One region of the Ruminococcus sp. RTP21358st1_G6_RTP21358_211008 genome, then DNA from elsewhere that is predicted to be linked to it. Evidence: riboswitches for the same ligand, from Rfam matches in the RefSeq annotation. Region 1 holds a riboswitch; the other holds the start of a gene.

Evidence for each region. Region 1 has a riboswitch for tetrahydrofolate ahead of folE (GTP cyclohydrolase I FolE). Riboswitches for the same ligand answer to the same signal wherever they lie in the genome.
Region 2: another riboswitch for tetrahydrofolate. It lies ahead of AB5Z12_RS15765 (folate family ECF transporter S component); the one in region 1 lies ahead of folE (GTP cyclohydrolase I FolE).

Annotation. Positions count from the first base shown of each region.
Region 1 is NZ_JBDGDM010000058.1:3,145-6,561, reverse strand. It holds gene folP (dihydropteroate synthase) at 1-808, opposite strand, end outside; gene AB5Z12_RS17825 (HD domain-containing protein) at 848-1,345, opposite strand; gene folE (GTP cyclohydrolase I FolE) at 1,342-1,899, opposite strand; THF riboswitch at 2,151-2,247, opposite strand; gene AB5Z12_RS17815 (aminopeptidase P family protein) at 2,381-3,417, shown strand, end outside.
Region 2 is NZ_JBDGDM010000044.1:23,301-26,717, forward strand. It holds gene AB5Z12_RS15755 (MFS transporter) at 1-222, opposite strand, end outside; gene galE (UDP-glucose 4-epimerase GalE) at 467-1,483, opposite strand; THF riboswitch at 1,679-1,776, shown strand; gene AB5Z12_RS15765 (folate family ECF transporter S component) at 1,848-2,414, shown strand; gene AB5Z12_RS15770 (helix-turn-helix transcriptional regulator) at 2,567-2,722, opposite strand; gene AB5Z12_RS15775 (DUF4179 domain-containing protein) at 2,878-3,417, opposite strand, start outside.

The sequences.
Region 1 (3,417 bases):
AATTACAACCCCAAATTGCTTCTGTCATCTGGATCACGCGTCTGTTCTCCTTGACATCATGAACACGCACAAAAGAACAGCCCTTCATCACACCAATTACACTGGTAGCCAGTGTTCCCTCTACACGCTGGTCTACAGGCAGGTCAAGTGCCAGTCCGATCATCGACTTGCGTGAGGTGCCAAGAAGAACCGGAAAGCCCAGATTCTTAAAAAGCTCCAGATGCTTCATAGTTTCCAGATTCATCTCAAATGTTTTTCCAAACCCAACCCCTGGATCGAGAATGATTTTCTCATCTTTGATTCCTGCTTTTCTTGCAAGATTGACACATTCCTGTGTCTCAGAAAGCATATCAATGAGAAAATTGTTATATTCTGTATTGGACTTATTGTGCATGAGACAGCATGCAGCATCATATTTGGCAATTACAGCGCCCATTTCAGAATCATATTTTAATCCCCAGATATCGTTGACCAGATCTGCACCGGCCTGAATCGCACTTTCTGCCACGCTGCTTTTGAAGGTATCTACAGAAATGGGAATGTCAAAACGTTTTCTGACCGCTTCGATAACGGGCAAAACTCTCTGAGCTTCTTCCTCTGCACTGACCGGCGTGTGTCCGGGACGCGTAGACTCCCCGCCAATATCGATAATATCCGCACCATCCGCGATCATGGCTTCTGTATGCCGCAAAGCTTCATCTAAATGATTCCATTTCCCGCCATCGGAAAAAGAATCAGGAGTAATATTTAAAATTCCCATTATATAAGTGTGATTTTGTGTATCAAAAAAACGATTTCCAATTTTCATAAATAGAAACCATCCTTTCTGTTAGATTTTTTAGAAGGCTTAATATTCAATTGTCAGATTTTTTTTCTCAGAAGGCCAGTAACATTCTGAAGCTGCTGAACAGGAAAAACAATTTCTGGACTTTTTATCAGCCTTATATAGCAGCATAGCCAATACATTATCAGATCCATCCGTCCTGTGCTGACTGATCGCAGATAATATTTCCTCTTTTTCCTGCTCTGTAAAATGCAGATCGGCCAGAATCTTTCCGGCTATTTCAGCTCCTGCAATGTCATGAGAAATACCCGACAGATATTGCTGCGCACGGCCAATGTCATGAAGAAGAGCAGTGGCATAAATGATTTCCCTGGACAGATTAAGCTTGTTTTCCAGAGAATAAATATACATCAGCCTGGCAACATCCAGAAAGTGTTCCGGCGTATGTCTGCAGAAAATACGATCTTTTTCAAGCTCCTGTATTTTCTCACAGTGCTTTTGATAAAGGGGATGCCGCCAGATTAAAGAAATACGGTTTGTTTCAGAAAAAGAACTGCTCATTTTCCGACCATGGAAAGGAACATTTTCTGCAGCTCCTTATCTTCTTTGAAGGCTCCGCGGGTTACAGTCGTAATTGTTTTGCTTCCTGGCTTTTTAACGCCTCGCATGGTCATGCAGGTGTGTTCTGCTTCCAGCATAACCATAATTCCCTTCGGAGAGAGGGCACGCTCCAGAGCGTCCGCAATCTGTACTGTGAGGCGTTCCTGGATCTGCGGTCTTCTGGCATAAACCTCTACCGTACGTGCCAGCTTGCTTAACCCTGTGACTTTTCCATCGGGAATATAAGCCAGGTGCGCCTTACCATAAAAAGGCATCAGATGATGCTCGCACATAGAGTAAAAAGTAATATCTTTTTCCAATACGATCTCATTATTTTCTACTGGAAACTGCTTCAGTAAATGGTGATCTGCTTCCTGATCGAGACCACCGTAAATTTCCTCGCACATACGTGCAATTCTGTCGGGAGTATCAATCAGTCCCTCCCGGGTAATATCCTCACCGATTCCTTCCAGAAGCAGGCGGATGGCCTGTTCTACTTTTTGTTTGTCAACCATTAAAAATAACCTCCTTTGTATTTGATTGCGGAGACTATCCTTTTTTGATAAAACCGGGGAAGGATTTTCGAATTCGAATATCTGCCTGCTTAATACGCAAAAAAGGATATCTCCAATTGTGATAGAATGTATGTCGAAAACATTCCCTTGAGCCTGTTAAAAAACGTTTCCACAAATCGCAACGTGCATCTTGCAGAAAGCTCCTTTCGGGCAGGCTCTGACACAATATGAGATATCCCTCTTATAGTGCTTGCAACGGGTGCGGATAATATACCGTAAGACGTGCTTTTCGTTTCAGTGACAACTCCCCATTCACCGAACACTTGACGCATAAAATCCTATTTTGCATATCATTCATTTCGAAAGTTAGTATATCACGTCTTTTGGGAATAGAAAAGTGTTTTTTCTTAAACAGGTTGCGAAAGGGTAACGTGGATATTATAATAGGAATAGACAAAATTCACTGGAAGGAGTCAGTTTTATGACAGTTAAAGAACGAATCACCGCACTTCGGGAAGTAATGGCAGAGAAGAAAATAGATGCCTATCTTGTTCCCACAGATGATTTTCATGCATCTGAATATGTAGGAGAATACTTTAAGTGCAGAAAATATATTACAGGTTTTACCGGATCTGCCGGCAGAGCAGTCATCATGCAGGATATGGCTGGATTGTGGACAGATGGAAGATATTTCATCCAGGCGGCCGCACAGCTGGAGGGAACGGGTGTAGAGCTTTTTAAAATGGGAGAACCAGATGTTCCCACTGTGCACCAGTTTCTGGAAGAAAAATTAGGCGAGGGAATGTGCCTTGGTTTTGACGGAAGAACCGTCAGCGCCGAAGAAGCAGATGAACTGGCCGAACTTCTTGCAAAAAAAGGAGCCACTCTTCAGACGGATTCTGATCTGGTAGGAGAAATCTGGGAAGATCGTCCGGCACTTTCCTGCGAACCGGTTATGGAACTGGATGTAAAATGGGCAGGCGAATCCCGTGCTGACAAATGTGGAAGAATCCGTAAATCAATGGAAGAGAAAGGTGCAGATGGATTTGTACTGACTTCTCTGGATGACATTGCATGGCTGCTGAATATTCGTGGCGGCGATGTACATTGCTGTCCGGTTGTTCTCTCTTATTTGGTCATGACCAAAACAGAAATCAGGCTGTTTGCAAATGAAAAAGCATTTTCGGCTTCAATTCTGGACGCATTATCTAAGGATGGCGTAACCATTTTGCCCTATGACAGCATTTATGAATATGTAAAAACATTTGAGAAAGACATGACAGTTCTTCTTTGTAAAAAGAAAGCCAACTGTCGTCTGGTAAACAGTATTCCGAAGGAAGTAACGATTCTGGATGAAGCCAACCTGACTTTTCTTCCAAAATCAATTAAAAATCCAGTAGAAGTAGAAAATGAACGTATCGCTCATATCAAAGACGGAGTTGCGCTTACCAAATTCATCTGCTGGCTAAAGAAAAATGTTGGCAAAATTCCAATAACAGAGTTAAGCGCAGGAGAGAA
Region 2 (3,417 bases), on a different contig from region 1:
TTTTGTCTTATCAATCATAGAGCCGAAGAAAATATCGGTCACTCCATCAAACAGTTTTGATACTGCAATCAATGTTCCTACAATACCCGGATTCAATCCAACAGTATTGGTCAGATAGAGCATTACGAAGGTGGAAAGGAATGCATATACCACATTTCCAGCCACATCTCCGGAACCGTATCCGACTTTGTTGTACCATTTCAAATATCTTTTTTCTTCCATGTTTTCCTTCTCTTTCTCCTGTTTTTTTCAGGTTTATTTTCGTACTTCCTTAATCCGAATATGATTATATCTTTATCTTTTCCAAAATTACATAAACAACATTTAACAAAACATGCACAAAATTGTAGAATTTAAAAAAATAGAACATTTTAGGATAAAAATGCGTTCATTTATAACATAAGGTCAATTATTCAAAAAAATAAGAGGGCTGCATCTCACAGCTCTCTTATTTTAAATATACATCCTATTCTTCATATCCCTGCGGATTATTAGACTGCCATCTCCAGGAATCTTCACACATCTCACGGATACCGTTTTCTGCTTTCCAGCCAAGCTCTTTTTCTGCCTTAGATGCATCACAATAACAAGTTGCAATATCTCCGGCTCGGCGAGGTTTGATCACATATGGAATTTTCACACCAGTTGCAGCTTCAAAATTCTTTACAATATCAAGAACACTATAGCCCTTTCCGGTTCCCAGATTGTAAATCGCAAGCCCAGGATTTTCCTCGATTTTCTTAAGCGCTTTTACATGCCCCTTTGCCAGATCCACAACATGAATATAGTCTCTTACACCAGTTCCATCCGGAGTATCATAATCATTTCCAAATACACCAAGTTCCTTCAGCTTACCAACTGCTACCTGTGTAATATATGGCATAAGGTTATTGGGAATGCCATTTGGGTTCTCTCCAATTGTTCCACTCTTATGTGCGCCAATTGGATTAAAGTAACGAAGAAGCATAACATTCCATTCTGGATCTGCTTTCTGGATATCGGTAAGCACCTGTTCCAGCATGGATTTTGTCCAGCCATACGGATTCGTACACTGTCCCTTTGGGCATTCTTCTGTAATCGGAATCTGTGCCGGATCTCCATATACAGTTGCTGAGGAAGAGAAAATAATATTTTTCACATTATGTTTTCTCATTACATCAACCAGGGTTAAAGTGCCTGCTATGTTATTTTCATAATACTCCCAGGGCTTAACCACAGATTCTCCAACTGCCTTCAAACCTGCAAAATGGATGCAGGACTCAATAGTTTCCTTGTCAAAAATATTATTTAAAGCATCTCTGTCCAGAATATCTGCCTTATAAAACTTCACTGGTTTTCCTGTGATTTTTGATACTCTGTCCAGTGCTTTTTCACTTGCATTGCTTAAATTGTCCAGTACCACAACATCATATCCTGCATTCTGAAGCTCCACTACCGTGTGGCTTCCAATATAACCAGCACCACCTGTAACTAAAATTGCCATAATGATTCCTCCTGAACGGTTTTTTCTTTTATTATAGTCTGATTTTTGTAAAAACATATGGACAAAGTTTTAGAAAATATGGAGAAAATGCCACGATTTCTTGTCTGTTTTCTTAATTGCAAAAACTTATATTTTTATATATTTTTTTTCTTGCTTTTTCCAATAATCTGTTATATACTGCCCCATGTAAAGTAATGCAGAGTAAATTCATGAGCGTAAAGTGCCTTCCGGATGGAGAGTTGCCGGAGGACGAAAAGAGAAATCTTGCGGTTCGTGGATTGCTTCTCGCTGCAACAGAAGATAAATATGAATCCATAAATTATCTCCTATTGTGAGCGAAAAAAGAAAAGGAGGTAATTTTTTTATGGAGAAAACAAAGAACATGTTTCTCACCTCAGCCAAAGAGCTGAAAACCACTTCTACACTGGCAGTCTGTGCAATGCTTGCTGCCCTGGCACTGATTTTAAATTCAGTTGCTTCTATCAATATCGGTCCCTATGTAAAAATTGGATTTTCCGGTATCCCAAACCAGATTGCTGATTATCTGTTTGGACCCATTACCGGATGTCTGTTTGCCGGTGTGCTGGATATTGTGAAATTCTTTATCCGCCCTGATGGTCCATTTTTCTTTGGGTTCACCTTTAACGCAATGCTCGCGGCATTTATTTATGGATGTTTTTACTACAAACATAAGCTCACTTTCCGTCGCGTGCTGATTGCAAAACTGGTTGTCGTTCTGATTGTAAATGTTCTGTTAAATACCTTATGGCTGGACATGCTTTACGGAAAAGGATTCCTTGCAATCCTCCCAATGCGTACTGTAAAGAACCTGATCATGTGGCCAATTGATTCCTTTATCTTCTTTACCATCACAAGATTGATTGAGCAGACAGGAATTTTTAATCTTTTTAGAAAACCGGCTGCCAACTGATTACATATATTTGAAAATATAAAAACTTTGCGATATCAAATAAAAAACGCGAATATTCCAGTACTAAATAAGCCACTGATATTCGCGTTTCTTATTATCCTAATCACTTAAAAGAAGGATAGTATCTTACAACAGCTTTCCCCACAATCTGGTCAAATCGCACGAATTTGTTTTTCCATGAACGTGAAGCTCTTTTCATTCTCCCAATTAGACACAGTCTGTCTGGTAACATGAAATATTTTTCCAAATTCCTCCTGAGTCAGCGCCTTTTCTTTTCGTATTTTTAATATCTGCGTTCCAATGTTCATATTTGCTCTGCTCCTGTTCTTCCAATCGGTTTTGCTTCTCACTTGGATTATATAAAAAATTCTGCCTAATGAAAAGCAATTTACCTTTTACAGTGGAAAAAACAGGTATGCAAAGCTTCTTTGACATGGTATTTTTTAAGAAGATTCACGTTTCTCTACTTAATCTGAATCCTTATTTTTTCACTGACAGGTGTCCAGTCAGATTCTGCAGTGATTTCACCTGTAGTTCCATCATATGCGCTTTCTTCGGTTCCATAATCTTCATCCGTTTTATCTGCTGCGTCGGTATTTTCTTTCTGGTCTGTATCGTCTTGAAGCCTTACTTCTGTGGGAGCTGCTGCCCCTCCGATAATTTGAGTTTCAATCGGCTCCTCTGCATCTGACGGATTTTCTCCCTCCAAAGTATCCTCTGGAACTTCTTCTACTTCTTCTGTAGTCTCACCAATTTCTACAAAATCGTCATCAACCCAGACAGTGTCTGCGGCAGCCATGTAAGGTTCTCTGGTATAAAGCTGTAATTCCAGATAATCGCTGTCAATATCCGGGAGCAAAAGAACCGGGCCGTCAGAATCCAGCTGATACATACCCCAGAAACTGGTTTTAAAACTCCATTGAGACTTACCATCTGCCGAATTACTGCGCAGTTCATACTGTACCTGATTTCCTTTACTGTCTGTCCCCATAAGCATCATCTC